DNA from 4 places in the Staphylococcus simiae genome. Region 4 is predicted to be linked to each of the others. Evidence: riboswitches for the same ligand, from Rfam matches in the RefSeq annotation. Region 4 holds a riboswitch; each other region holds the start of a gene.

Region 1 (7,959 bases), 270 kb from region 4:
CCAAACCATGAATATATTCCTTATCATTTTGGCATTAACCATGCTGAAAAAGTAATCAAAGATGGTAAAGTCATTGTCGATAATACTTTAACACTAGACTGACTATAGTTTTAACAAGAGCTGCTCTAAGTATCGTATCTATGTAGATACGTCTACTTAGAGCTTTTTAATTAGTTAGTAAAGATAATGTCGAACAAAGTGAGCCACACCTATGAATTATTGTAATTGTAAGAATTATTTGACAATAATGTTAACATAAAACATATAAGGGGATGGTAACGTGACGGATAAAAATAGACCAAGTTACCTTGATGAATGGAAAGGTCAATATAGTCAAAATATTTTAGCGGGAATATTATTAGCATTGGCATTATTACCAGTGGCCATTGCATTTTCGTTTATTGTTCATATTAATCCAGCAATTGGTTTGATGACGTGTGGCTTAATGATGTTTATGATGAGTTTTATAGGTCATCGTTTAGCTATGGTTTCAGGACCAAGTAGTGGTATATCTATTGTTGCAGCACCTTTAGTTGCACAACATGGTATATCTTATTTATTTTTAGCAACTTTAGTAATGGGGCTTATACTTATTATATTTGGTTTATGTCATATTGATAAAGTACTAACGCGTATACCGAATACAGTTGTTATGGGATTTATGAATGCATTAGGGTTACTGTTATTAACTACACAAATTAAGTATATCTTCGGTATCTCAGTTGCTACTTATATTGTTGCAATCATAGCATGTCTCATTATTATTATTGCATCGAAAACGGTTCGCTTGATTCCTGCACCACTCATTGCCATTATCATAGTTACGTTTTTGACGTGGTTGATACATCCAAATATACAGTACGTTTATGATCTTGCTAACATTACAATGACCCTACCTCATCTACATATCCCCTATGGCATATTCACTTGGTCTACAATGAACATCGCACTAGTGTATGGTGCAACAATGGCAGTCATTTCAGTAATACAAACTAATCTAACAACACAAATGATGAATGATTTAACACAACAATATAGTAATAAAGATAGAGAAGTATTGAGTCAAGGTATTGCAAATACAATAATGTCTTTATTAGGAGGCTATGGTTCTAGCGGTCTCGTAGGTCAATCTAAATTTTTTTATAGAATGGGAGCAACGACTAGAGTAGCGACGCTATCAACAGGAATATTTTTATTATTATGTGTCATTGTATTAGGACCGATTGTTGGACATATTCCAATGGTTGTTTTAGCAGTTGTACTTGTATCAGTATCATTAAATACGTTTGATAGAAGAACATGGTCACATATTAAAGAAGCACCTTTTAAACGCGGAAGCTTAATGTTAATCACGATGGCTTTAATTTTAGTAACTAATAATTTAGCAATTGGTGTGATTGTTGGTACGTTTATTTATTATATTGGCCGATGGGTAGTACGATTAAAGGAGAGATAATAATGACAGAATATAATCAATTAGTAGAATGGCGTCGATATTTTCATCAACATCCAGAACTTTCAAATGAAGAGGTTAACACGACTGCAAAATTACAACAAATTCTTGAAGAACATGATATTAACATTTTAGAGACACCTTTAAAAACGGGTTTAGTAGCGGAAATAGGACAAGGAGATCAATGTATCGCAATTAGAAGTGATATCGATGCGTTGCCTATTAACGAATTAGTTAATCATGATTTTAAATCTGACAAGTCAGATGTTATGCATGCTTGTGGACATGATATTCATATGGCGAGTGTATTAGGTACGGCATTGCAATTGAAAGCAATAGAAGAGCAGTTAAATGGACGTGTTAAAATTATTTTTCAAGCTGCTGAAGAATTAGGTTATGGTGCTTTGGAAGTCGTTAATACAGGGGTAGTTGATGATGTATCAGCAGTGTTAGGATTTCATAATTATCCGTCACTCAATGTTGGTGAATTTGCTATTAAATCTGGTGTTATTACTTCTGCCGTGGACCGCTTTGAATTTAACATACAAGGTGTAGGTGGACATGCAGCGAAACCTGAACAAAGTAATGACCCAGTCATTGTATTAGGACAATTAATTAATAGTATTCAGTCAATTGTTAGTAGGAATATATCGGCATTTGATGAAGCGGTGGTAACCATTGGACAAGTAACTTCTGGTTCAACATGGAATGTCATTGCGGATCAAGCGTATGTTCAAGGAACAGTGAGAACTTTTGACGCTAATGTTAGAGATTTGATTGAACAAAGACTTCAAGATATTGCGCAAGGCTTAACAGCAATGTTTAACGCTACAGTAACATTGAATTATACAAAATTACCAGGTGCAGTTATTAATGACCAACAACTAACTGATACAGCTATTAAAGTAGCACAAGAAGTAGGTTATAACGTCAATGTTATGGAAGAACCATTGACAATAGGTGAAGATTTTTCAGGCTTTAGTCAACAAATTCCTGGTGTCTTTGCCTTTATCGGTTCAAATAGTAACTATGACTTACATCATCCTCAATATGACCCGGACGAAAAGATTTTGAAAAAAGTACCGTCTTACTTTGTCAATTTGGTTAAGCAATTACTTGCATAAATGTTTGCTGTATAGTAAAAAGAATGAAAATATGATTAAAGTAGGGTGCTCATTGGGTAAATATAATATAGAAACTTAATGAGGAGATGTTAAAATATGGGAGCACAAGATCCTAGAAATAAATTTAAAACATCAGATTATGATAAACAAGAACAACCTGTGCCTGGCTTACAAAGTGAAATGACACCAGCGCCAGACTGTGGTGAAACTTCATATATAGGGCATGGACGTTTACAAGATTATAAAATATTAGTAACGGGTGGAGATTCAGCGATAGGTCGTGCTGCTGCGATTGCTTACGCTAAAGAAGGTGCTGATGTTGCGATTAACTATCTACCAAGTGAAGAGCAAGATGCCCAAGAAGTTAAAGAAGTGATTGAACAAGCAGGCCGTCAAGCAGTGTTAATCCCTGGTGATATTCGTGATGAACAATTTAATTACGACCTTGTTGAACAAGCATATAAAACGTTAGGTGGCTTAGATAATGTAACGTTAGTGGCTGGTCATCAACAATATCATGATGATATTCAAGGTTTTGATACTAAATCATTTGCTGAAACATTTGAAACGAATGTTTATCCAATCTTCTGGACAGTTCAAAAAGCCTTACAATACCTACAACCAGGTGCATCAATTACAACAACATCATCTGTTCAAGGATATAATCCAAGTCCAATATTACATGATTATGCCGCTTCCAAAGCAGCAATCATTTCATTAACAAAAAGTTTATCTGAAGAATTAGGTCCTAAAGGCATACGCGTCAATTGTGTTGCCCCAGGTCCATTTTGGTCACCACTACAAATTAGTGGCGGACAACCACAAAGTAAAATCCCTACTTTTGGACAGAACACACCTCTAGGTAGAGCAGGTCAACCTGTTGAACTATCAGGTACGTATGTTCTACTTGCAGCAGAAGAATCAAGTTATACTACTGGACAAGTATTTGGTGTAACTGGTGGTATTCAAATAGATTAATGTGTATGACAGCACATTGATAATCGTATATGGAATGACTAAGAGACTATTCGTAAGTGAATCTCTGGTCATTCCATTTTTTATACATAAAATAGCAATATTTAAGTTTTCTAGACAACTTGGATAAACGATTTTGATGAGCCTGAGACAAAAAGTATTTTACACTTAACATGTAGTATTTAGCAGTAACTGTCGGTTTTAAAAATGTTATTAAATCAACGTTTTAAAAACCTAGTCAGTCTTGCCAGGGTGGGAGGGACCCGTCATAGAAAAAATTTAAGGATTACAGTTGACACTATTCGTGCAACTGCATAAAAGCTACAAAAGATTAAAATCTAAGTAGCTTTAAATGTGCAAGACGGGCATATACGCCATAAATTTTTGACAAGATTTATGTCTGTCTCTCTCCTACTTTTAGCATGTTACTATTAAATTAATTTTGAAAATTAGCGAACCATAGTCAACATCAATGCCCTTTTAGAAACAAAGCGACATATTACATCTTGAAAGGATGACGAGCGATGTTTAAAAGGCTAGCGATTACATTTAAACTTTTGACGTTTGTAGTTGTGGCTATTGTACTTAGTACTGCATTATTGTTCGATAAAATGGATGATACAAGTTTATTAATATTATGTAGCGGGATATTCTTATCTTGTATGTTATTAGGTAATATGTTTGCAGTAGCGCATAATATACAACAACAACGTATTTGGCTGACGCCATTAGGTGACTATACGATGGCCATGATAGCAACCGTTATTGCCTTCTTACCCTTTTTAATTATTGGTGTAGTGCCAACAGTTTCTAGCAATCAATGGCAATTACTTATCATCTTCTTAATTTGGGTACCAATCATCATTGCTAATATCATACTTAGAAAGTTGGGCATTGATTATATTATAAATGCGCCAGATAGAGATAAACGCGTTAAAGTGATGTCAGCAGAACGCACTAAAAAGTTGAAATATTGGTCTTTAATCATTACTTTAGTGAGCGTTATGCTTATTTTAATAGCACTGTATTTTAAATTATGGTTGCTATTAATCATTCCAATTATGGGATTAATTATTATCGTTGTTATTATGCTGTATATCGATGTTAAATATGATATTAACAACAATGATTAAGATAACTTAGTTTGATGAACGAACAACAAGTGATGAAAAAAATCATTTAAATAAGTACTTTTATTCTAATGACACTTGACGCTAACTATGTTATCTTTTACGGTAAGACTTTAAATCATATATAAACTTATCAAGAGAAGTGGAGGGACTGGCCCTACGAAACTTCGGCAACATGACTAATGTGCCAATTCCAGTAACCGAAAAGGTTTGAAGATAAGCAGGTATTCATCAATTGACCTCTTTCTTCTTTATCAGAAAGAGGTATTTTTATTGGAAAGCAGGTAAAAAAATGGAAGAACAGAAAAAAAGTAATGCATGGGCCTTATTTCCATTGTTATTATTTGTAGCTTTATTTTTAGGTGTTGGTATTGTAACGGGTGACTTTACGACAATGCCATTAAATGTTGCGATTACAGTCACAGTCATTGTGGCGTTATTAATGAATAGGAAAGAATCTTTTGCGTCTAAAGTTGAAGTGTTTACTAGAGGTGCTGGACATTCAAATATTATCTTAATGATGTTAATCTTTGTCTTAGCAGGTGCTTTTTCAACAACTGCTGAAAAAATGGGTGGCGTAACATCCACAGTAAATTTAGGATTATCATTAATTCCACAAAATCTTATCATCGTTGGTTTGTTTATTATTTGCATGTTTGTATCTATTTCAATGGGGACGTCAGTTGGTACAGTAGCAGCAATTGCTCCAGTTGGTTATGGGTTTGCGCAAGCAACAGATGTTCCTACTGCACTAGCAATGGCGACAGTTGTAGGTGGTGCCATGTTTGGTGATAATTTATCGATGATTTCTGATACAACTATTGCTGCCGTACGTACGCAACATACGAAAATGAAAGATAAATTTAGAGTGAATTTTAAAATTGTCTTACCTGGTGCCATTATAACGATTATCGTATTATTCTTTTTAACTAATGGTATAGCGATTGATCATACTAAAAATTATGATTACCAACTCGTCAAAGTCATTCCGTATGTCTTGGTGTTAGTATTAGCTTTAATAGGTGTGAATGTTATTATCGTATTAATAGGTGGTACATTGTTGGCTGGATTAATAGGTATCATCGATGGCTCATTTGGTTGGACTGGATTGTTAAACGCAATTTCAAAAGGGATTATGAGCATGGAAGATATTGCCATGATTGCATTATTAATAGGTGGTTTAGTAGGTATTATTCAACATAATGGCGGTATTACTTGGTTGTTACAATTTGTACGTTCAAAAGTGAAATCCAAACGTGGTGCAGAACTAGGTATCGCAAGTTTAGTAAGTGCTGCAGATATTGCAACGGCTAATAATACGATTTCAATTATTATGTCTGGCCCATTAGCAAAAAATATTGCTGATGAATATGATGTTGATCCAAGAAAATCAGCAAGTATTTTAGATATTTTTGGCGGATGTTTCCAAGGATTGTTACCTTATAGTCCACAAGTTATTTCAGCAGCTGGTGTCGCAGGTATCTCACCATTTATGATGGTACCTTATAGTATTTATCCTATATTATTAGGTGTTTGTGGTTTGTTTGCGATCGTTTTTAACCTTCCAAAATTAAAGAAAAAAACGTCTAAAGTATAATATGGCGGTGACTTTCAACTATATATCTTGAAGTAACGACTTTGATCATTGATGTCTATCTAATCGTCTAAGTTTGGAACTTTGTTAAAATAAGTTAAAATAAGAGTGAGATTGAAAGTAGATGAACAAAGTGGCAAAATTCAATGTAGAAAATGAACATGTAGAAATAGATGTTGAAAGATTGTTAAAATTTTCTCCAGAATTAGTCTATGAAGCTTGGACTAAAAAAGATATTTTAAAACAGTGGTTTATGACATCAACACGTACAAATAAGAGTATAGAAGCAGATGTTAAAGAAGGTGGCACGTACCGTATTGTCGACGTCAGAAATGGTAAAGAAAACATTATCGAGGGTACTTTTGACACACTGATTATGGATGAATTTATTAAAATGACAATTGGTATGCCAGGGTTAAGTGAAGAACAAGATGTCATTGAAGTAGAATTTTTTGAACGTGAAACAGGTGGTACTCAGATGTTCTTCTACTATCGTTCATTAGTTGAAAAAGAACGCAGGTTAACAAGTTTAGAATATAAACAAAAGAAAAAAGAATATCATGATTCGATTACACATGGTTTTGAATTAATGTTTGATAAAATGAACCAAGTGTTACAAGATATTGAAGATTCAAAACAACAATAGTATCAATAACAAAAAAGGAAGTTATGACTATGAAAATAGTATAGTCATAACTTCCTTTTTAATATCATAATCTCAATAGCTGATAATTGTTATGTTAAATCACCTTGTTGTAAATGTTCGTTATATTTTCTAACTAATGTCTCAAAGAAAATATGATAACTAATAAAGCTAGAATAGTCTGTACCATCCGTTAAATAAAAGGTATTACTAGAAACATAAACATTATAGTTTGCTTTTTGTGCAAGCGTATTGTCTTTCATTGTTGTTACAGAAATGAAGAATTTTTGACGTAATTGTAATAAGTTCGTTACTTCAATAAGTTGATGTGTTTCACCAGATAAGGAAATAATAAAGAATAAATCATTATCATCACTTTTATTTAATACCATTTTTAGTTCATGTTCATCATGTAATACAATAACGTTTTTATGCAATGTTAGTAAAATACGTTGTGCTTCTGCAGCAACGTTCAATTGAGCACGACCAGTTCCGTAAAGGTAAATTGTTGTAGCTTCATGCATTTTAGAAGTTAATAAGTGGTAATCAACGCGTTCTAAATAACTGAAAGTGCTTTCAATTTCTTGACGAAAACCATCGATTGAGTTTGAAGGTAATTGATGAGTTTTGTCACTTTCGAATTTTAAATAAGATTTAAAATCACTATAGCCATCAAAACCAAGCTTTCTAGTAAAACGATGAATGGTTGCATTAGAAGCGTGAGTGAATTGTGCTAAATCTTGAATCTTCATATGTTTACAAGCAGCAACGTGCGTATTAATATAATGAGCAATTTGCAGATCGTTATCATTTAATTTATCGAAATGACGATTAACGCGTCCATCTAGAAACATGCTTAGCATCCCCTTAATTTTGTTAGTAATATTAGAAAAAACTTATATAGTAATTTTGAATGTATACATATTAGTACATGATGATTGAATCATAGTCACTAAAGTCGTAACTGAAAATAATTTCAGTAAATGAAAAGATAATCTGATTATACAAAATACTTTCAAATTGCGTCAATGACGTTGTCT
Region 2 (7,959 bases), 150 kb from region 4:
TTCTGCAGTTTCATACACTTGACCTAAGACATCACGAATATCTTTAAAGCCATCACTTTCTCGTGATGATGATAATTCAAGTATACGGCGTTCAGCATCACTTAATATTTCATCTAATTCTAGTTCTTCATTATATCCATCATTCGCAATACTATCAGCCGTTTGAATCAATTTACGTTTCAACGCATGTTTGGCTACAATATCTGTATAATATTGTACATTTCGCGTTGTCGGTACATTCGTTGATAGCTCTGCTAAATATTGAGGGCCACCCGCTTCATTCAACGTACCATCACTAGATAATTGATCCATCAATGTTACAACATCGATGTCTTTATTATCTTCATTTAAGTGCATCATCGCACGAAAAATATGTTGATGGGCTCCTCTATAAAACGACTCAGGAAGTAAGACTTCCTGAGTAGTATTAATTAATTCTGGATCTATAATGATGGAACCTAAGACAGATTGTTCAGCTTCATTGCTATGTGGCATTTGATTTTGCTCATACATTCTATCCATGATTGATTACACCTCTTATTTCAATCCATCTTTATTGTTCAACTGTATGGACACGAATTGTACCTTCTACTTCTTTATCTAATTTAACTGGTACATTGGTATATCCTAATGAATGGATACCATTTGGTAAATCCATTTTACGTTTATCAACTTTAATGTCATGTTGTTCTTTTAAAGCTTCAGCAATTTGTTTCGTACTTACTGAACCAAACAATTTGCCACCTTCACCTGTTTTAGCAGAAATTTCAACTTCGATGTTTGCTAATGTTTCTTTTAACTTTTTAGCATCTTCGATTTCTTGTTGTCTTTCTTCTTTAGCACGTTTTTTTTGTAATTCTAATTGTTTAAGATTACCAGGTGTTGCTTCTACAGCAAAATTCTTTTTCAATAAGAAGTTGTTAGCGTAACCTACTGGTACATCTTTGACTTCACCTTTTTTACCTTTACCTTTAACATCTTGTGTAAAAATTACTTTCATGCGTCTTCACTCCTACTTAATTGTTCTGTAATTGCTTGTTGTAACTGTGCGATTGCTTGTTCTACTGTTACGCCTTTAAGCTGTGTAGCTGCATTAGTTAAATGTCCGCCTCCACCAAGCGCTTCCATTGTTAATTGTACATTAACTGAGCCAAGTGAACGGGCAGAAATACCAACTAAATTATCTTCACGTTTAGCAACAACGTATGATGCTTCAATACCTTCTAAACTTAACAATTCGTCAGCTGCTTGTGCAACTGTGACAGGATGATAAATTTTATCGTCTGAACCATGTGCTATGGCTATACCGTTATCTTCAACTTGCACCGTACGAATTAATTCTGAACGATTGATATACGTATCTACATCATCTTTTAAGAAATGTTGCGTTAAGATGGTATCCGCACCATGTGCACGTAAATAACTTGCAGCATCAAATGTTCTTGAACCTGTACGTAATGTAAAGTTTCTAGTATCAACGATAATTCCTGCATACATGACAGTTGACTCAAGTCTTGTTAGACGTTGTTCTGTCGGTTGATACTCTAATAACTCTGTAACAAGTTCTGCTGTAGAACTTGCGTATGGTTCCATATAAACAAGTAATGGATTAGAGATAAAGCTTTCGCCACGTCTATGATGATCAATCACTACTTTACGATTCGCTTTATTTAAGACATTTTCATCTAAGACAAGTTCTGGTTTATGTGTATCTACAACGACTACGGTTGTCTTAGAAGTCATCATATCCCATGCATCATCAGATGTTACAAAACGTTCTCTTAATTCTGGTTTCTTATCAATTTCATTCATTACTCGACGAAGTGTTGGATCAATATCTGACTCGTTTAATACAATATAGGCTTCTAAATTGTTCATCATCGCAAATCGAGATACCCCAATTGCTGCACCTATCGCATCTAAGTCTGGACGTTTATGTCCCATGATAATGACTTTGTCACCTTCAGCTAAAATATCTTTTAAGGCGTGAGAAATTACTCGCGCTCTTACACGTGTACGTTTTTCCATTGGGTCAGTCTTACCACCATAGAAACGCACGTTACCGTTAATATTCTTGATAGAGACTTGGTCACCACCACGACCTAGCGCTAAGTCTAATCCTGATTGTGATAACTCACCTAAGTCAATTAAGTTCTCCGTACCTTCACCGACACCAATACTTAGTGTTAATTGTGCACGGTAACCAACACTTTTTTCACGTAACTGACTTAAAATATCAAAGTTGGATTTCTCTAAATCTGCTAATATTTTTTGATTCAAATACGCAACGAATTGATCTGAACTATATCTTTTGAAGAAGATATTATACTCTGACGCCCAGCGACTGATGACACGTGTCACCATAGAGTTAATTTCAGAACGTTGTGTATCGTTCATATTTTGTGTGATTTCATCATAATTATCTAAAAATAACGTTGCGATAATTGGTTTTGAATTTTCATATAATGTATGTGTATGTGCTTGTTCTGTCACGTCAAAGAAATATAAACAATGATCATTTTCAGAATAACGTACATTAAAATGATATTGATTGTACTCTATTTGCAGTTCTTTCACTTTTTCTAATTGTTTTAAAATATTTGGAAATACTTCATTTACAGATTCTGATATCACATTGGTATCTAAATGTTCAGACATAAACTGATTAACCCATTCTATGTGATCGTTCTTATCTAGAATGACCATACCAATTGGTAAATGCTTTATCGCTTTATTGTTATTAGCTGATATTACCGCACTTAAATGATCCACATAATTATCCATTTTCAGTAGCGCTTTTCTAAATAATATAACGCTCACGATAATCATCACGACAAGAATTGCCGAAGCAATCAAAGCTACAATGCTATTAAAGATAAACCATACGCCCATTAAGACGATGGCTGTGATGATCATGATGACAAATGGTATAAGTAAAGCTTTCTTAGTGGATTGCCGATTCATTATTCCACCTCTATTCACTTTTTAAAATTATTCTTCATCATACGTTTTAAATTTAAACTTAAATCAATGATACCAAGTAAGCCTACGATATGTGTCGCAGGTGTAAGTATTGTTCCGATAACCATTAATAGAATGGTTACTACATTTGGTATGCGTTTCGCTTTACCAAAGAAGTGAATGACACTTAAACCTTGGATATACATCACTAATGATAACACAAGTTCAAAATTCAAAATAATGCTCTGGAAAATACTTGGTTCATTCGTAAACATTAAACAAATTAAGACAATAATATATACCCACAATAAGACTGGGCTAATTTGCCAAGCAAATAGTGGTTTGAATATTGGTGTCGCTACTTTAAATTTTCGTAAAATCGGAAATGTAATCATTAAATTAATTAAGACAATAAGAAATGTAATCATAATGAGGTAACCAGGAAGTTGTGCAGTTGTCTGTCTAAATCCTTCTTCCATGATTTGTCTCATATTTGCATCTGCACCAGTCATTATTGCCGCTTCATGTAAAGCATCTTTGAATGGTTTGACTAACACAGCTGATGTTGGAATTTTATTGAAAGTTTGTAACAACATAAATCCAATCAATGAGATAACACTCATTGAAGCTGTCGTTACATAAAGAATACGTTCTTTAGATGTTCGTTCTTTTAATAATTGGCCAATGATTAAACTTGCAATTAAAACTAACACAATACTACTTAGGACAAATGTATTACCAAGTACTGTCGTTAATATCACAGTAAGTAATGCAGTTATACCAAACGATTGCGTAGATTTGTTCCATAACACTATACCCGGAATTGTTGCAAACAAGCATAGTACTAGCCCTAAACCAGGTATTAGATATAAAGCTACAGCAACAATTAGTAATGAAATAATTGATATTATTGTAGCTTTAGGTTGTATTTTTGAAAACACATACGCCACTCCCATATTTTTAACTATAGCTATCATTTTAACCTCTTTGCTACAATTTCACAATTAAAGGAATTTGGTTTGTATAACATTTAATACAATATAATTTTGACACTACCTATTATAGTCATTAGGCAGTGCTTGATTGTGTGATACCATACGCTATTCCACCCATTAATATTGCTATATATCACTTATTTACTTTTACAGCAGTAGCTACGGAAGCGGAACAGAAACAAATTTTATTTTGTAATTGCACTATGGCTACACTGACTAAATTTTTAAAACATTGATTTTTCAGCATTTTAAAAACTAGACAGTTACTGTCAAACGCTTCATTTTAAGTGTAAAATACTTTTTGTCCCAGGCTCATAAAGTTATTTACGTTTAAAATGCTTTAAATTTAGAAAATGATACAAGTTAGGTGCCCATCTATTAAAGTTAAGTAGGAAGCCATCATGACCAACATTATCTGGTACAAAGAAATGGCGATGATATTTAAAGCGTTCGCCTAATGCTTTTACTTGATCATCTGGATATAACAAATCATCGATGATCGTTAATACTTTGGTATCTAATTGGCCAAAGACTTGATTTACATCTTGTCGACCTCGCTCAATATTATGACTATCTAAGACATCGAGTAGTGTGACGTAGCAATTCAAATCAAATTGTTGTTTGAATTTATTACCTTGGTATTGTTGATACTCGACTACTTCATCTGGTGTAAAGCGTTGATCATAACTTTTAGAGGAGCGATAGGTTAAGAAACCAAGTTGTCGCGCTATACTCAATCCTTCTTTACCACCAATATGTATGGCTTGTCGCGCTATTTCATTAAACGCTCTACTATACGACGATGTTTTATCTGTTGCCGCTAAAATAATCGCTTTATCCACAGTAAAGCGTTGATTATAAAGCATTTCCATCGCTTGCATGCCACCTAAACTGCCACCAATTAAAATATTAATATGGTCATACCCAAGTGCTTCTATTCCTAATTCATTAGCTCTAACAATATCTCTTAATGTAAGATGACGTGGAAAATCAGGATCATTTAATGGTGAGCTTGAACCAAACGGACTACCTATAACATTAAATGTTAGGAATTGATAATCGTTAATCGGCATATAACCACCATCAATAATTTCTCTCCACCAACCATGGTTATCATCAGTTCCATAAGTTAAATGATTTCCAGTTAATGCATGACAAACTACAACTAATGGTTGTCCTTGATACCCAACATGTTCATAGCGTAATTGTAAATTATTTATTACTTCTCCAGACTCAGTTGTAAATTCACCTAAATTCAAAGTATCTACTGTGTAATTTGTCATCGTACTTTCCTCCTTATTAAAAAAACTTCCTACTCAATGAACAGTAAGAAGTTTGTATACTTATCATTCGAGTGATTCGTTGGTATTAGCACCGTGCTAAAAAGTCGGTTGCTGAAGTATCATCGGGCCAAGTCCCTCAACTTCTCCTAATAAGATATATGAAATTGTTAAACGTTAGTTGTTAGTGCAAATCAGTCTTGCTGGGGTAGGTCTATGAAATATTTTTTATTATTTGTAACCCACTCTCATTTTCGAAAGTGACTAACACACTGTTGTGATAATTATTCCATGCTGTTTCGATAACTATTCAGAATTTTCTAATTACTAGTATTTTAACTAAGTTAGCCATGTCGTTCAACCTATTTAAAAGAAAAATCTCAGTAATGCCATGACAACAATGCCACCAACAATCGTTATCGTCAAACTTCTAGAAATGATAGCTAGCAATAAGGTCGGAACTAACGCAATGACATAAGGCATATTTAACGTGTAACCATGACCATGCATTGGCTGTTGTATTATTGAATCTATGACCAACGCTGTGAATAATGTGATAGGAATAAATGATAGCCACTGTATAACTTTATCAGGTAGATGTACTTTAGAAATCAGCATAAATGGCACAATTCGAATAATGAGCGTGACTAAACCACATAATAAAATAAGTATGAGCATATATGTAGAAATCGTCATTTATCCATCACCACCCCTAGTGTTGCTGCTAAAACAGCTGAAATTAAAATTGCAACATATGAAGGCATCATTAAACTCAATATCAACATCATAACAATAACCGCAACAATTAATACGACATAAATACGGAATCTTGATTTTGTTATTGATTCAAATTGAGCAATTCCTAAAAAGACAAACATCGCAGTAATGGCAAAATCTAAACCAAGCATTTCTGGATTTGAAATATATTTACCAAATATTGCACCTGCAACACACGACACTGTCCAAAATAGATAAGCTGTAATATTTAAACCATGTAACCAGCGATCATTAATTTTTTCTCCTTTTAAATAAGGGGTAATTGCAACTGCAAACGTTTCGTCAGTAACTAATGAACCAAGTCCTACTCTATTCCAGAAACTATATGTTTTATAATTAGGTGCTAAAGACATACTTAATAAGAACATTCTAGAATTGACTATTGCTGTAGTGAGAATAATGGCAGTCATAGGTGTACCAGCAATCACCAGGGCACAGACAATAAATTGTGCTGCACCAGCATATATAACGAGGCACAGTAAGATAATTTCTAAAATACTAAAATTTTGTGAAGCGGCTACAATACCAAATGAAATTCCCACACCTGTATAACCTAGCAATGTTGGAATACATTCTTTAACACCTTGTTTAAATGTTAAATGCGTCATTTATACTGTACCTCCTTTAATTAATTTTTTATTACAATGTAAAAAGAATATACCTAGTCTAATATATGGTTGGTAGATGCGCAATGACTTTAGACTACCGTTTGTGTGAGGTTAGACATACAACCGTCTAAGAATCTTGAATTAATAAGCTTTGAAATTTCAGAATTTTTCGTTATTCGTTTAGACTTACCCTTGTTTATTTTGTTAATATTTGGATGTTATTGTTTGTTTTTTACTTCAATTATTTGGTTACTCCCCTCCCCTATTATTGTATTTATAAATTATCTACCTCATCATTTTTCGTTGTGGCCTTCTTCGCACTTTGACTATATTCTCTCTTATTATCATAACTATAATCACACATAAAAATACTCTTAAAATCATCGACAAATTTATCGATAATTCCAAGAGTATTGAATCAGTTGCTTGACATTAATACTTATTTAATTGGTTTTGAAATTTGAGTTTTACCACCCATAAATGGTACTAATGCATCTGGAATTGTTACTGTTCCATCTTCATTTTGGTAATTTTCAACAATAGCAGCAAATGTACGACCAACTGCTAAACCACTACCATTTAATGTGTGTACTAATTCTGGTTTCGCAGATTTATCACGTTTGAAACGGATATTTGCACGACGTGCTTGGAAGTTTGTACAGTTTGAACATGAACTAATTTCTTTATAGTCATTGTAACTTGGTAACCATACTTCTAAATCATATGTCTTACTTGCACTAAAGCCAATATCACCAGTACATAAAATGACACGACGGTATGGTAGTTGTAACTCTTCTAAGATTGCTTCGGCATTTAAAGTCATTTCTTCTAATGCATCCCAAGAATCTTCTGGTTTTTCAAAGCGTACCATTTCAACTTTATCAAATTGGTGTAAGCGAATTAATCCTCTTGTATCACGACCAGCTGAACCCGCTTCACTACGGAAACATGCAGATTGTCCTGTGAATTTTTCAGGTAAGACATCTGGTTGAATAATTTCATTACGATAGAAGTTTGTTAACGGTACTTCTGCTGTTGGAATCGTATATAATCCTTCTTTTTCTACTTTGAATAAATCTTCTTCGAATTTTGGTAACTGACCAGTACCATACATTGTGTCAGCATTAACAAGTTGTGGTACCATCATTTCTGTATAACCATGTTGTGTTGTATGTTTTGTAATCATATAGTTCATTAAAGCACGCTCTAATTGAGCACCTTCATTTGTTAAATAAACAAAGCGAGCACCTGATACTTTTGCTGCACGATCAAAGTCAGCCATTTTTAATTCTTCTACAATATCCCAATGTGCTTTTGGTTCAAATGTAAATTCGCGAG
Region 3 (7,959 bases), 940 kb from region 4:
GTTGAAGTTAACGAAGAACTAGAAGATAGCCCTGAATTTGTAAATGAATCTCCATATGAAAAAGCATGGATGGTCAAAGTAGAAATTAGTGACGACAGTCAAATTGAAGCATTATTATCAGCAGATCAATATTCAGAAATGATTGGCGAATAATAATATCAAACTCCTTAATCATAGTATTGAGGAGTTATTTTTTTACAATAACTTAAATTAACTAATCCAAGAATTGAAATATTATTAGATAAGTAAGAACCTTATGTTTGTGATATGAGAGGTTGTAAAGTCATTAATAATAGTCCAAATACATAAAATAGTAATTACAGTGAGTCGCTAAAGTAAAAATAATGACATAAAATTAGTACATACAATGTAAGCAAGTCGATTGCGTTAAATGATGAGTCGATTATAATTTTAATATCAAACACTTTAAGAAAGGTTCGTTTAAATAATGAGTTGCACTATAGATATTACGGATGTCACACAAAATTTTGACAAAGACAAACATTTAATCTTTGGTTATACACCGACATGTGGTACATGCAAAATTTCAGAACGAATGCTCGATATTGCCAATGAAATTTTGCAGTTACCAATAATTAAAATTGATTTAAACTTTCATCCACAATTTAGTGAAATAAATCAAATTATGTCAGTACCAGTATTATTGTTGATGAATCGAGATAAAGAAGTTAAACGAATTTATGCTTTTCAGTCTGTTCCTAATTTGTTAGAAAATTTAAAATAATTATTGACGAATTTATACAGTAATGGTAGGATTAAAACAAATTAAATGATGCGTAAGCTCTTATCGAGAGTGGTGGAGGGATGTGCCCTACGAAACCCGGCAACCGTCTGTAATGGAAATGGTGCCAATTCACATAAAGTTTTTAACTTTAGAAGATGAGAGAAACAATACTTTTATTGCTTTCTCAATCTTTTTATCGATATTGAGAAAGCATTTTTTATTTTATTAAGCAATACTGGGGAGGTATATACGTGATTGAGTTAAAACAAGTCGTCAAAGAATATCATACGAAAAACAAAAATGTTCTAGCTGTTGATCATGTTGATTTATCTATTAAATCAGGATCAATATATGGGGTGATTGGTTTTTCAGGTGCAGGTAAGAGTACATTAATTAGAATGTTTAATAACTTAGAAGCACCAACTTCTGGCGATATTATTATAGATGGCGATAATATTAGTAAGCTTTCTAAATCAGGACTACGAAAAAAACGTCAAAAAGTAAGCATGATTTTCCAACATTTCAATCTTTTATGGTCTAGAACAGTCCTTAAAAATATAACATTTCCACTTGAAATTGCTGGTGTGTCTAGAAATGATGCCAAGAGGAAAGCCTTAGAATTAATTGAACTTGTTGGACTAAAGGGAAGAGAGAATGCTTATCCTTCAGAATTATCTGGTGGACAAAAACAAAGAGTGGGTATTGCTAGAGCATTAGCAAATGATCCAACGGTCTTACTTTGTGATGAAGCAACGAGCGCATTAGACCCACAAACAACTGATGAAATTTTAGATTTATTACTTAAAATTCGTCAACAACAAAATCTTACAATAGTCTTAATTACTCATGAAATGCATGTTATTCGTCGAATTTGTGATGAAGTTGCTGTCATGGAAAATGGGCGTGTGATTGAGCAAGGCAGTGTAACCAATGTTTTTGAAAATCCACAACATGAAGTAACTAAGCGTTTTGTTAAAGAAGACTTAAACGATGATTTTAATGATTCGACTGTTGATTTAGAACCACTTGATCCAAATGCATATATCGTTAGATTGAACTTTACTGGTTCAACGACAACAGAACCTATTGTTTCTAATCTTTCAAAGTTATATAACATTGATATAAATATTCTTGAAGCGAATATTAAAAATACAAAAGAAGGTACGGTTGGCTTTTTAATTCTACATATTCCATTTATTACTCCTGAAGATTTTGGAAAATTCAAAAAAGAATTGAATGAACAACACGTCAAAGTGGAGGTGTTACGACATGGGTAAATCATTTAGCGATATTATCAATGAAATGGTTACAATGCCTAATGTGCAATGGCCAGATGTTTGGCAGGCAGTAGTTGAAACACTCTATATGACAGTTGTCTCGACAATCTTTGCTTTTATATTCGGTATTATCTTAGGGGTGCTATTGTTCTTATCAGCTAAAGGCACATCTGTAGGCGCAAGAATTTTTTATACAATTGTGTCATTCATTGTAAATTTATTTAGAGCAATTCCGTTCATCATTTTAATATTATTATTAATACCATTCACGAGCTTAGTATTAGGGACAATTAGTGGTCCAACAGGCGCCTTACCTGCATTAATTATTGGCGCAGCACCATTCTATGCCAGACTTGTAGAAATTGCTTTTAAAGAAATTGATAAAGGTGTTATTGAAGCGGCTTGGTCTATGGGGGCTAACACTTGGACAGTTATTAGAAAGGTATTATTACCTGAAGCAATGCCTGCATTAGTATCTGGTATTACGGTTACAGCAATTGCTTTAGTTGGATCAACAGCTGTTGCTGGGGTTATCGGTGCTGGTGGTTTAGGTAACCTAGCTTATTTAACAGGATTTACAAGAAATCAAAATGATGTCATTTTAGTTTCAACAGTATTCATTTTAATTATAGTATTTATAATCCAATTCATTGGTGATTGGTTTACAAATAAACTTGATAAACGATAAAACTGGGGGTTTGTTAAATGAAAAAATTATTAGGTCTTATTTTAGTATTAGCATTATCAGTAGTATTAGCAGCATGTGGTAATAAAGAGGATGACAAAACGATTAAAGTTGGTGCATCTCCTGCGCCACACGCAGAAATTTTAGAAAAAGCTAAACCTTTATTAGAGAAAAAAGGTTATAAACTTGATGTCAAAGTTATTAATGACTATACAACACCAAACAAATTATTAGATAAAGGTGAAGTAGATGCCAACTTCTTCCAACATACACCGTATTTAAATACTGAGAAAAAAGATAAAGGATACAAAATTGAAAGTGCTGGTAACGTACATTTAGAACCAATGGCTGTATATTCTAAAAAATATAAAAGCTTGAAAGACTTACCAAAAGGTGCAACAGTGTACGTATCAAATAATCCAGCTGAACAAGGACGTTTCTTGAAATTCTTTGTTGATGACGGACTAATTAAAATTAAAAAAGGCGTTAAAATTGAAGATGCTAAATTTAGTGATATTACAGAAAACAAAAAAGACATTAAATTTAATAATAAACAATCAGCAGAATTCTTACCTAAAATTTACCAAAACCAAGATGCTGATGCGGTCATCATTAATTCAAACTTTGCTATTGAACAAAAATTAAATCCTAAAAAAGATTCAATTGCTATTGAAAAAGCAGAAAACAATCCATATGCAAACTTAATTGCTGTTAAAGAAGGTCATCAAGACGATAAGAAAATCAAAGCTTTAATGGAAGTATTGCATTCTAAAGAAATTAAAGATTATATTAACGAAAAATATAATGGATCAGTTGTACCAGCAAAATAAATAAGAATATTAAATGCCAACTTCACGATGAAATGAAGTTGGCATTTTTGCATTTAAAATACTCTTAAAATAAAAATATTAAGAGTAATAACAAATGAAATATTGCAGTTGCGATTGGTCCAATTGTTTTAAAGTGTTGTCGATATTTCCAGACAATTAAACAATCAATAAATAGAGAGGAAATCATTAATATTGACATTGTAATTATAATATCAATGTTGTGATAAATTAAAGTTACAATAGCAACAATAAATAATGATAAACTACGTGCAACTGCATAATAAGCATTTTTTTGTTGTGTTTTAACACAAGCTTCAATAGAATAACCTAAACTAACACAGGCACTAATCAATGTAAAAATAGCTTAAATTAAGTAAATAGTAATCATCCTTATTATTTTGTTTAATATACATGTTACTTATCGTTATAAATTAAATCAAATTTAAAAAAGAGCTTGCTATGGAGTGAACACCATACCTTAATATGTATTTATTAAATAACGGAGGGTAAATTTTATGAATATATTTGTAACAGGTGCAACAGGTTTTATCGGAACAGCAGTTATAAAAGAGCTTATTGCTAATGGTCATCAAGTAACGGGATTAGCGCGTACTTTGCAATCAGCAGATAAATTACGCCGACTAGATGCATTGGCACATCATGGTGACTTGGAAAATTACGAAGTTTTAAAAGAGGCAGTAAAACAAAATGATGCTGTTATTCATTTGGCATATGTACATGATTTTTCATCACCTCAGAAATTCTTTGAATCAGGAACGATTGATATGAAAGCCATTTTAGCAATGGGTGAAGCATTACAAGGGACAAATAAACCACTAATCGTTACTGGTGGTATAGCAGGTTTAGATCAGGGACATCTGTTAACAGAGACATTTCGACAAAACGAGGAAACTTTAGAACAAAGCCCAAGACGTAGTGAATTAGCTGCCCAAAAATTAACAGAACAAGGAATTAATGTTTCTATTGTTCGTTTACCACCAGCAGTATATGGTAATGGTACTAGTGCATTTGTAGACATGCTTTCAAATATTGCGCTACAAACAAACGTTTCTGGATATTTAAATAATGGGCAAAATAAATGGTCTGCTGTTCATTATGAAGATGCTGCACAACTATTTAGATTGGTAGTTGAACAGCAACAGCCTGGCATTTATCATGCAGTTAAAGATGAAGGTATTGCATTAAAAGAAATCGCACAAATTATTGGTGATAAGTTAAATTTACCGGTATCACAAATTGCTGACAATGAAGCTGTAGAACACTTTGGTCCAACGATTCAAATGGTGTCATTAGATTGTCCAGCTAGTTGTCAATTGACACAACAACAAACAGGTTGGTTACCTAATAAACCATCATTAATTGAAGAACTATTGTCATCCAAGTAATAAAGGAGGGATTACTATTACTTACTATTCAACAAAAGAAGTTACTTCAAAAACTGGACTAACAAAAGATACGATTTTATATTATGAAAAAATGGGAATCATTGGTCCTATAATAAGAGACGATAATCAGTATCGCATGTATACTGATCAAGATGTTGAATGGCTTAATATCGCCAAAGTATTAAGAAGTATTGATATACTTATTAAAGAATTGATTAATATGCGAAGTACAACATTAGAAGAGAGAATAAGTCATTTGCAGCAGCATAAACATAAAATAGACACAAAAATTGCTGAGTTAGAAGAAATTGCCAACAAGATAAATACTAAGATTACATATATTAGTAAACAATTAGGTCAATAATATATAAGAATAAAGAATTTTATCAACATATAGTTCTTATTATTAGCCGTTTTCATATTGTTATAACAAACACTTGTATTAATTAGCTTGATGTGACACTTATATAAAGCAATGTGAAATATTTAAACAGTAAACAGTCGTTATATTTTAGAGTTATGATGTGAGTTACCAGATATAAAAATCCATAAAATATTAAAAATTTTATATTATTTATTGTTTTGCATCAATAGGTCATTTAAACTAAATTTGTAACTTACAATAAAATGAGGTGAAGTATATGACTCCGAAATTTAAAGTGGTAGTTATGATTAACATCATTATATTGTTAATCATGTTCATTGTATCGATGATTACTTCAAATTGGTTTTTTACAGGAATTGCAGCTGTTGTAGTATTTTAAATTTAGTGATAAATTATCAGCGTTTTCAAAAAGGTTCACAGTAAAAATAGCTAATTAAGAAAATAAAATTGTGTCATATCATGTTTAACTAATTTTCTTCTGGGTAAATATACATTACATCAAGTATAACAAGGAGGAATTTATTATGGCAGACGAAAGTAAATTTGAACAAGCAAAAGGTAATGTTAAAGAAACAGTAGGTAACGTTACTGATAATAAAAATTTAGAAAATGAAGGCAAAGAAGACAAAGCTTCAGGCAAAGCAAAAGAATTTGTTGAAAATGCCAAAGACAAAGCTAACGATTTAATCGACAAAGTTAAAGGCAATAAAGAAGATTAATAATAAATCAAAAGGAGCCTGGGACATTAAGTTCTTGGTGAAAGTAAAAAAAGACAATTTCTATTGAAAATTGATAGAAATTGTCTTTTTCATTATTAATTTTGAAATAAACAGCTCCTTGAGCTGCTAGCTTCCTTATGTTAACTGCCATTAATACAAATCCAAGTTCACGTTTAACCTTATCGAGTCCTCGAACTGACATTCGAGTGAATCCCAAAATAGCCTTCGTGAATCCAAAAACAGGTTCTACGTCAATTTTTCTTTGACTATAGATTTTTTTCGTTTCTGGCTCAGAAAGCTTTTGATTTACTTGAGATTTAAAATACTCCCAATTATAATTCTTCATTATTTTTTTATTTGTTTTTGACTTTGATTTCATACATTGATGTTTGAGTGGACAATCTGTACAATCATCACATTCATATAATTTAAAATCTCTTTTGAATCCATATTTATCATTACGATAAGCATATCGTTTAAATCCTAATCGTTTTTGATTTGGACAAATAAATTCATCGTTGATTTCATCATAATCCCAATTCTGAGTATTAAAAATGTCACTTTTAAATTTTTTAGTTTTATCTTTAATAAACATTCCATATGTAATCAATGGTGTTCTATTAAAATCATCGATAATAGCCATGTAATTTTGTTCACTACCATAACCAGCATCAGCGACAATATACTCAGGTAAATAACCGTAGGTTTCTTTAATTAAAGTTAAAAACGGTATTAAAGTTCTAGTATCTGTTGGATTTTGGTAAACATCATATGATAAAACAAATTGAGAATTTGTCGCTATTTGTAAATTGTATCCTGGTTTAAGTTGTCCATTTTTCATATGATCTTCTTTCATTCTCATAAAAGTAGCGTCATGGTCTGTTTTAGAATAACTATTACGGTCTTGAAGAATTGCTTTTTGTTCTTCGTACTTCGACTTTCGGTCAGAATAATCATCAAATTTCTTTTTAACTTTTTTTATTTTAGTTCTTTTTTGACGAATTTGCCTTCTTAGTTCTGGTTGTGTTTCATTATCAATTTGTTGATTTAAATCTTCGATTTCTTTATCCAAATGACTACCGATTAAATCAATATCTTCTTTTGATAAATCAGTATCTTTATCTTCTATAATCTCTGGTATAATTTTATCCTTTACTAATTCTTGATAGATTGTTTTTGAATTTTCGTTTATATCTGTTTCATAGTTTAAAATACTTTTCTTCCATACGAACGTATATCTATTGGCATCAGCTTCGACTTTGGTTCCATCGATAAAAATAGATTGGTCATCAATAAGATTTTGCTTTAGACACTGACTATGAAATTGGATAAATAAAGATTCAATTAAGGCATCTGTTTTAGGATTGACTCTGAATCGATTAATTGTTTTATATGAAGGTGTTTGATTTTGAGACAACCACATCATACGAAGACTATCATTGAGTAATCTTTCTATTTTTCTTCCAGAATATACAGATTGTGTGTAGGCATATAGAATAATTTTTAACATCATTTTTGGATGATATGAAGTCGCACCACGATAATGTTTGAATTCGTCGAATTCTCTATCTGGTATGCTTTCAACTATGTCATTAACGTATCTTGAAATATCATTTTGAGGAATTTTTACTGAAGTTTCCATTGGTAGTGTAAGTTGAGTCATGTTATAATCTTCATACATAAGACACCTCGTTAATTTGGTTTATTGGTATTTATTAAATTATACGAAAGTGTCTTATTTTTTTGAAGTATTTACATGTAAAATTACATAAAAAACGAAGTATTGTAGTGAAGACTCCTGAGGGAGCAGTGCTAGTCGAAGACTACAGGCTGAGACAGCACCCTAGGAACGCGAAACTACAATACGGAGTATTGAACATAAAGAAGCACAAAGACGATTTAACAATAAAAT
Region 4 (7,959 bases):
ACCTAATATTCGATGACTATCTTTATCAAATATTATTTTCATATGCACTGTAGTATCATCTTGCATAAATTTAGGTCTAATACGTTCTTCAACATATTGTTGTCCTAGATGACCGTCATAATTATCAGCTTCAGTGCCATGTACACCTGTTTGACCAAATTTATAATCAAATAACTGTAGGCCAGATGTACCAGATACACGAGGCATCGTAGCAGATTTACCAACCATATTTAACGCTGCAGTAACACCCTGACGACGTGAATTTGTTGCTAAAGCAATATAGCGATCTTCTTCTATTGGCGCAAATGGTACCATTGTTGCATCGCCACCTGCGTATACATCAGGTGCTGAAGTTTGTTGATGATGATCAATAGTAATAATACCTTTAGTGCCTAAGTCAATTTTATCTTTAAGCCAACTAGTAGCAGGGGCTACACCTACTGCGAATAACACAGTGTCTGCTTGATATTCACCTTTATCAGTAATTACTGTTGTTACATCGCCATTGTCGTTACCAGTAATTTCTTTAACTGATTCACCACCAATAAATTCTAAATGATGTTGTTTTGAATTTTGTTCTAAAATATTTGTGAATTCAGGATCTAAATACGTGCTTAAAATACGCTCAGCAACATCAATAATTTTAGTTTCGATGCCAGCTTTAGCAAATGCTTCAGCAGCTTCGATACCAATATATCCACCGCCTACTACAACTGCTTTTTTAGCATGAGGCATGCGTTGCTTGATTTTATCTGCCCATTCACGACCACGCATAAAGAAGACATTATTATAATCATCAATGCCTGTAATAGGTGGTTTAACAGCACTGCCACCTGGACTTAAAAATAGTTTGTCATAACTAATATTTTCTTTAGTATCATCATGTTCTACGGTGATCGTTTTATTATCTGTATCTAAATCTACAACTGTCGTATTAACGTGAATATTAACACCTTGTTTCTCATAAGAAGCAGTCGTAGCATAATGTAATGAATCTAGTGAAGGTGATACGTCTTCTAAATAACTTTGAATACCACAAGATAAGAACGAAGGTTTATCGCCACTTTCGAAGACTTCTATTTGTGCTTGAGGGTCTTCTTTTAAAAGTGTTTCTATAACCTCATAACCTGCATGTGATGTTCCTACTACAACATATTTCATAATTTGTTACCTCCAATTTTCAATCTATAATAAAATATACCTTTAAATTAAATAGTGATATTAGTTATTTACCACATAAAATATTTATTACACAAAATAATATAGAGAATCTAATAGTTTTCAAAAAAATGTCAAAATTGAATATAAAAAATGATCTGAAATGAAAAGTAAGACAATTCACCAAGTAGTCGAATTAAACTATTATACAGTCTTATCGTAAGTGAACGCGTATTATTATTATCGGAATTTTCAGAATTAATATTGACTTTAAAATGAAGCAGTGATAGGATAAATTCAATTCAATAAATGAGACTCTTATCAAGAGAGGCTGAGGGATGTGCCCTATGAAGCCCAGCAACCGTCTTACCAAAGACATGGTGCTAAATCACAATAAAGTAGCTTACTACTTTTGAAGATGAGAGAAAGAACATGGGCTTTCTCTTAAACAGGAGGAAGCTTTTTTGTTGTATGATAAGTAACTTTCTTTATTGAGTAGTTAACAAGAAAGGTGGGCTTACATATGAAAAAAATAATGGCTATAGTCGTATTAAGTATATTAGTGATAAGTTTAGCTGCTTGTGGTGGTGGCAAATCTTCTGAAGATAAAAAGATAACAGTAGCAGCATCACCAGCACCACATGGAGATGTCTTAAAGTACGCTAAAGAACAAATGAAGAAGAAAGGCTATGACTTAGAAGTTAAAATTGTTAATGATTATAAAGTACCTAATAAATTACTAGATAAAGGAGATGTTGATGCTAATTTCTTTCAGCACGTTCCTTATTTAAAAGCTGAAAAAAGAAGTCACGGTTACGATATAGAAGAAGTAGGTAAAGTATTTACAACACCAATGGGCGTATATAGTAAGAAATATAAAGATATTAGAGACATACCACAAGGTTCAACGATTTATGTCTCTAATAATCCAGCAGAAGAAGGACGCTTTTTATCATTTTTTGTTAATAAAGGATTAATAAAATTAAAACCAGGTGTCAATATAGAAGATGCTAAATTTGAAGACATCAAAGAAAATAAAAAGAAGTTAAAATTTAATCACCAACAAGGTGCTGAGTTTCTTCCAAAGACCTATAATAGTGGGGAAGGTGCAGCAGTAATTATGAACTCTAATTATGCATTGGATAATGGTTTGATACCATCTAAAGATGCGATTGAGCTTGAAGGTGAATCGTCACCATTTGCTAATATCATCGCTGTTAAATCTGGTCATAAAAAGGACGCTAAAATTCAAGCGTTATTGGAGGTCTTACGTTCTAAAGACACACAAAACTACATTAAAAAGACATATGGCAAGGATGTTATTCCTTACCAAGCTAAATAAAGTTAATGTTATCTGGACTGGTGCTACAACACATAAGTCCAGATTTTTTTGTGAAAGTAAGAGTGTAGTATTATTCTATAAGTTATAATTGTCAGAATATATTTACAAATCAGAATTTTATTAGTATATTGAATACTATCATTAATTGAAAAATATGGGGAATTAAAACTAGTTTTTTAATAAACAAGGCAATGGGAGGATGAAGTAATATGAGTAAAGCTTATGATTTAATTGAAGAAGATGAACAATATTTTGCTAAATCAGGTCGTATTAAATATTATCCGCTAGTGATTGATCATGGTTATGGTGCAACATTAGTAGATGTTGAAGGCAAAGAGTATATTGATTTATTAGCAAGTGCAAGTTCTCAAAATGTTGGACATGCACCTAAACAAGTGAGTGAAGCTATTAAAGATCAAGTAGATAAATTTATCCATTATACACCAGCATATATGTATCACGAACCACTAGTTAAATTAGCTAAAAAACTTTGTGACATTACACCAGGTGATTTTGAAAAACGTGTAACATTTGGATTGTCAGGTTCAGATGCAAATGATGGTATTGTCAAATTTGCTAGAGGTTATACTGGTAGACCTTATGTCATTAGCTTTACTAATGCGTATCATGGTTCAACTTTTGGTGCGTTATCAATGTCATCTATTAGCTTAAATATGCGTAAAAACTATGGACCACTATTAAATGGATTCTATCATATCCCTTTTCCAGATAAGTATCGAGGCATGTATGAGCAACAGCAACCAAACACTGTGGAAGAATATTTAGCTCCTTTAAAAGAAATGTTTGCTAAGTATGTACCTGCAGATGAAGTGGCGTGTGTTGTTGTCGAAACAATTCAAGGCGATGGTGGTTTATTAGAACCAGTGCCAGGATATTTTGAAGCATTAGAAAAACTATGTCACGAACATGGTATTTTAATAGCAGTAGATGATATTCAACAAGGATTAGGACGAACAGGAACGTGGAGTTCTGTTGAACATTATAATTTCACGCCAGATTTAATTACATTTGGAAAATCATTAGCAGGTGGATTACCTATGTCTGCACTTGTAGGTCGCAAAGAAATTATGGAAAGTTTAGATGCACCAGCACATTTGTTTACTACAGGCGCCAATCCAGTTAGTTGTGAAGCGGCATTAGCGACATTACAAATGATCGAAGATGAAGAACTATTACAAGCAAGTACGGATAAAGGACATTATGTCAGACAACGCATGGATCAATGGACTAAACGATTTAGTAGCGTCGGGGATGTCAGAGGTGTTGGATTAAGCATTGGCATTGATATTGTGTCAGATAAAGCAAATAAGTCTAGAGACAACGAAGCAGCATTAAAAATCTGCAATTATTGTTTTGAACATGGCATTGTTATTATTGCTGTTGCAGGTAATGTGTTACGTTTCCAACCGCCATTAGTGATATCATATGAACAATTAGATTATGCATTAGATACATTAGAAGATGCCCTTAGTGCATTAGAACATGGAGGCTTAGAAGAATACGATATTTCTGGTCAAGGGTGGTAAGTAGTAAAATAAGAATGACACCGAATGTATTAAATTATTAATTTTAAGCATATGTTAATAATTGGCTAGATTGTATAATATTGAAAAATAAATGTTTTTATAATACAATCAGATATAGGCGCAATCCCTCTCTTTCTATAGTTGTGGTGACTTAAATGATAGGGTATTGTTCCCTTTTTTTTCAAAAAAACGATTGAGGCTAGGACAAAAAGCATTTTACACTTAAAATTAAGCATTTAGCAGTAACTGTCTGGTTTGTGAAATGGTGATTTATCAACATTTCACAAACCTAGTCAGTCTTGCCGGGGTGGGATTACGAAATAATTTCTTTGAAATAATTATTTCTGTCCCACTCCTAACCTAATTTATTATAGAGACAACATAAAAAGCATTTCCACATTGTAAAAACCGTGTGGAAATGCTTTTTATGTTTATCATATTATTATTTTGGTGGTGTATATTCTTTTTCGACATTTTTCTTAGAATGTCTTAAACCATAAGATAAGTAAAGAATAATTCCTACTACAAACCAAATTAACGTATATAATTTAGCTTCAAATCCTAATCCCCAGAATACAAGCAATACTAGAATAAAGGTAACAGCAGGTAACACTGGGTATAATGGTAATTTGAATGCTGGGATAGGCAAGTCTTTACCTTCACGCTTTCTTAAACGATACATAGCAATTGATACAAACATAAATGCAACAAGTGTACCGGCTGAGATTAATTGTGCTAAGAATGCGAATGGGAACATTGAACCAATAACAACACCGATAATTGTTAACACGATTAACGCACGATTTGGTAAATGTTTATTATTTAATTTACCTAACCAAGAAGGTAGTAGACCATCTCGACCAAATGAGTAAAGTAAACGTGAACCAGCTAACATCATACCGATTAGTGCTGTAAACATACCAATAACTGAGATAGCTTGAACAATTGCAGCAATGATGCCATGTCCACTTTGACGTAAAGCCCAACCAACAGGTTCAGCATTGTCAGCATATTCTGAGTAATGGAACATTCCAACTAAGACAAGTGCCACTGCAACGAATAATACAATAGCAATAATTAATGAACCTAAAATACCTCTAGGCATTGTTTTTTGTGGATTGATAGCTTCTGCTGAGTTGGCTGCAATTGAGTCAAAACCGATATAAGCTAAGAAAATCATTGAGACACCGGCATAGATACCTTGCCAACCACCAAAGTCACCAGCGTCTGTCACCTTATGTTCTGGAATGAATGGAACATAGTTTGCAAAGTTAAGTGCAGTTAAACCAACAACTACAAATAAAATAATGGCTAATACTTTAAGGACAACTAAAATATTTTCCATACGTGCAGCTTGTGTCATACCACGTGATAGCAGCAAAGCAGTTAAAATGATGACAATCGCTGCGACAATATCGATGACACCACCCTTAGTACCAAATGAATTAGATAGTGCGGCTGGTAATTCAACACCTATTGGTTTAAACAATCCACGCAAATTGGCTGAAAAACCGGAAGCAACAAAGGCTACAGCGATAAAGTATTCTGCTAATAAAGCCCAACCGGCAACCCATCCGAAAAATTCTCCAAATAAAACATTAATCCAAGAATATGCAGAGCCGGCAAATGGCATGGCAGAAGCCATTTCAGCATAAGTAAAAGCAACTAAACCAGCAACGATGGCTGCAAGTAAAAATGATAAAGCAACAGCAGGACCTGCATGCTGTGCAGCAACGACACCTGGTAAAGTAAAGATAGATGTAGATACAATTGTTCCAACACCTAAAGCAAGAAAATCACGTACACGTAACGTACGTTTCAAATGTCCATCCTTATTTTGATAAACAGTTGGATCTTCTTTTCTAACTATTCTATGAAAAAAACTAGCCATAGATTTACCTCCAATAAATTATAGTAACATTAGTTCCTATTTGTTGTTTTTAATAAGTTATATATTATCATAAATGGAATGACTTTTGTCTAAAAATTCTGAAAAATCACAACTTTATATGGCTCCCAAATTTAATGTTGAGAAATCAACCTTTTTTGAAATGATAAAATCGATTATAACAGAAATTATAGAAATAAGTACTGTTTCTTTCTAATTTTCTAACTATTGGTAGATATTTATGAAAATGACATAGTGAAATAGCTAGATATTGTAATTTTAGTACCTCTCAATAAATGATCAAAGTCATTTTATTTAAATATAAGTGCTTAAAATTGTCACAAATAGAGCGTAGTAAAAAACTATTGATATATCAACAGTTAACAACTAAAAACACGAAAATACTATATTACACTGCGCATTTTTTAATTGTAAATTTTTATCATAATATTATAATTAAATAAAAATATTAACCTTTAACTTTGTAATAGATATGATGCGTGAATACACGTATAACATAAATTTAAAATGTTAGGAGATAGAATTATGAAATCATTTGGTAAAAAAGTAGTATTAATTGGGGATGGCTCTGTAGGATCTAGTTATGCTTTTGCAATGGTAACTCAAGGTGTAGCAGATGAATTTGTCATTATTGATATTGCTAAAGACAAAGTGAAAGCAGATGTCCAAGACTTGAATCACGGTACAGTTCATTGTCCTTCACCTGTAGATGTTAAAGCAGGGGAATATGAAGATTGTAAAGATGCTGATTTAGTTGTTATTACTGCTGGTGCACCTCAAAAGCCAGGTGAAACGAGATTACAATTGGTAGAAAAAAATACTAAAATCATGAAAAGTATTGTTAGTAGTGTCATGAATAGTGGATTTGATGGTTATTTCTTAATCGCTGCGAATCCTGTAGATATTTTAACTCGTTTTGTTAAAGAATATACAGGACTACCATCAGAACGTGTGATTGGTTCTGGTACAGTATTGGATAGCGCACGATTACAATATTTAATTAGCCAAGAATTTGATGTTGCACCTTCAAGTGTTAATGCAAGCATTATCGGTGAACATGGTGATACAGAATTAGCAGTCTGGTCACAAGCCAATATTGCCGGTATACCAGTGTTTGAAGCATTAAAAGAACAAACTGGTAGTGAAGCGAAAGCAGAAGAAATTTATGTGAATACACGTGATGCAGCATACGACATTATTCAAGCTAAAGGTTCTACGTATTATGGTATTGCATTAGCTTTAATGCGAATTTCAAAAGCCATTTTAAATAATGAAAATAATGTCTTAAATGTATCAACACGTTTGGATGGTCAATATGGTGGACATAAAGGGGTTTACTTAGGTGTGCCAACTTTAGTCAATGAGAATGGTGCAGTTAAGATTTATGAAACACCACTAAGTGATACAGAACAACAATTATTTGATCAATCTGTTAAAACGTTAGAAGAAACATTTAACTCTATTAAATATCTACTAGAAGATTAAGCATGAACAGTCATATTTAACGATAGCATTGCCTGATTGAAACAGAGACCAAATATCGCTATTTTTAGCGTATTGGTCTCTTTTACTATAGTATTCAAAGTATCTCAGTATCTGTACATTGATTGGAATAACTATTTTAGCGTAAAATAAGTATTGAACAATTCATATTTTAATAGCACGTTAAAATATGATACTAACTCAAATAATAACTAAAGATGAAAATATAGTTAACAATGATGAATAGATATGGGAGTGAATGATGACATGACAAATGTCTTATATCAACATGGCACATTAGGTACTTTAATGGCTGGATTATTAGAAGGAACTGCGACAATTAATGAATTATTAGAACATGGTAATTTGGGTATTGCAACTTTAACTGGTTCAAATGGGGAAGTTATTTTTCTAGATGGCAAAGCTTATCATGCAAATGAATATAAAGAGTTTGTAGAACTTACTGGTGATGAAAAGACACCTTATGCAACGATTACGAACTTTAGAGCTGACAAGCAATT

What was found. Region 4 has a riboswitch for S-adenosylmethionine ahead of J3R86_RS11555 (MetQ/NlpA family ABC transporter substrate-binding protein). Riboswitches for the same ligand answer to the same signal wherever they lie in the genome.
Region 1: it holds a riboswitch for S-adenosylmethionine, as region 4 does, so the genes downstream of both, J3R86_RS10330 (Na+/H+ antiporter NhaC family protein) here and J3R86_RS11555 (MetQ/NlpA family ABC transporter substrate-binding protein) in region 4, are expected to answer to the same signal.
Region 2: it holds a riboswitch for S-adenosylmethionine, as region 4 does, so the genes downstream of both, metX (homoserine O-acetyltransferase MetX) here and J3R86_RS11555 (MetQ/NlpA family ABC transporter substrate-binding protein) in region 4, are expected to answer to the same signal.
Region 3: it holds a riboswitch for S-adenosylmethionine, as region 4 does, so the genes downstream of both, J3R86_RS03650 (methionine ABC transporter ATP-binding protein) here and J3R86_RS11555 (MetQ/NlpA family ABC transporter substrate-binding protein) in region 4, are expected to answer to the same signal.

Annotation. Positions count from the first base shown of each region.
Region 1 is NZ_CP071589.1:2,217,769-2,225,727, reverse strand. It holds gene hutI (imidazolonepropionase) at 1-102, shown strand, start outside; gene J3R86_RS10350 (SulP family inorganic anion transporter) at 281-1,456, shown strand; gene J3R86_RS10345 (amidohydrolase) at 1,459-2,577, shown strand; gene J3R86_RS10340 (SDR family oxidoreductase) at 2,674-3,555, shown strand; gene J3R86_RS10335 (hypothetical protein) at 4,077-4,685, shown strand; SAM riboswitch class I at 4,810-4,905, shown strand; gene J3R86_RS10330 (Na+/H+ antiporter NhaC family protein) at 4,975-6,279, shown strand; gene J3R86_RS10325 (SRPBCC family protein) at 6,410-6,922, shown strand; gene J3R86_RS10320 (MurR/RpiR family transcriptional regulator) at 7,012-7,773, opposite strand.
Region 2 is NZ_CP071589.1:12,685-20,643, reverse strand. It holds gene dnaB (replicative DNA helicase) at 1-522, opposite strand, end outside; gene rplI (50S ribosomal protein L9) at 554-1,000, opposite strand; gene J3R86_RS00070 (DHH family phosphoesterase) at 997-2,964, opposite strand; gene J3R86_RS00065 (YybS family protein) at 2,979-3,917, opposite strand; gene metX (homoserine O-acetyltransferase MetX) at 4,277-5,239, opposite strand; SAM riboswitch class I at 5,297-5,395, opposite strand; gene J3R86_RS00055 (AzlD domain-containing protein) at 5,603-5,932, opposite strand; gene J3R86_RS00050 (AzlC family ABC transporter permease) at 5,929-6,621, opposite strand; gene serS (serine--tRNA ligase) at 7,061-7,959, opposite strand, start outside.
Region 3 is NZ_CP071589.1:802,831-810,789, forward strand. It holds gene gcvH (glycine cleavage system protein GcvH) at 1-153, shown strand, start outside; gene J3R86_RS03645 (thioredoxin family protein) at 449-745, shown strand; SAM riboswitch class I at 803-907, shown strand; gene J3R86_RS03650 (methionine ABC transporter ATP-binding protein) at 997-2,022, shown strand; gene J3R86_RS03655 (methionine ABC transporter permease) at 2,015-2,710, shown strand; gene J3R86_RS03660 (MetQ/NlpA family ABC transporter substrate-binding protein) at 2,728-3,537, shown strand; gene J3R86_RS03665 (hypothetical protein) at 3,602-3,889, opposite strand; gene J3R86_RS03670 (SDR family oxidoreductase) at 4,053-4,943, shown strand; gene J3R86_RS03675 (MerR family transcriptional regulator) at 4,918-5,307, shown strand; gene J3R86_RS12220 (hypothetical protein) at 5,585-5,707, shown strand; gene J3R86_RS03680 (CsbD family protein) at 5,853-6,047, shown strand; gene J3R86_RS03685 (IS1182 family transposase) at 6,055-7,728, opposite strand.
Region 4 is NZ_CP071589.1:2,484,471-2,492,429, reverse strand. It holds gene J3R86_RS11560 (FAD-dependent oxidoreductase) at 1-1,161, opposite strand, end outside; SAM riboswitch class I at 1,474-1,583, shown strand; gene J3R86_RS11555 (MetQ/NlpA family ABC transporter substrate-binding protein) at 1,682-2,500, shown strand; gene J3R86_RS11550 (aspartate aminotransferase family protein) at 2,710-4,047, shown strand; gene J3R86_RS11545 (APC family permease) at 4,490-5,938, opposite strand; gene J3R86_RS11540 (L-lactate dehydrogenase) at 6,482-7,441, shown strand; gene budA (acetolactate decarboxylase) at 7,706-7,959, shown strand, end outside.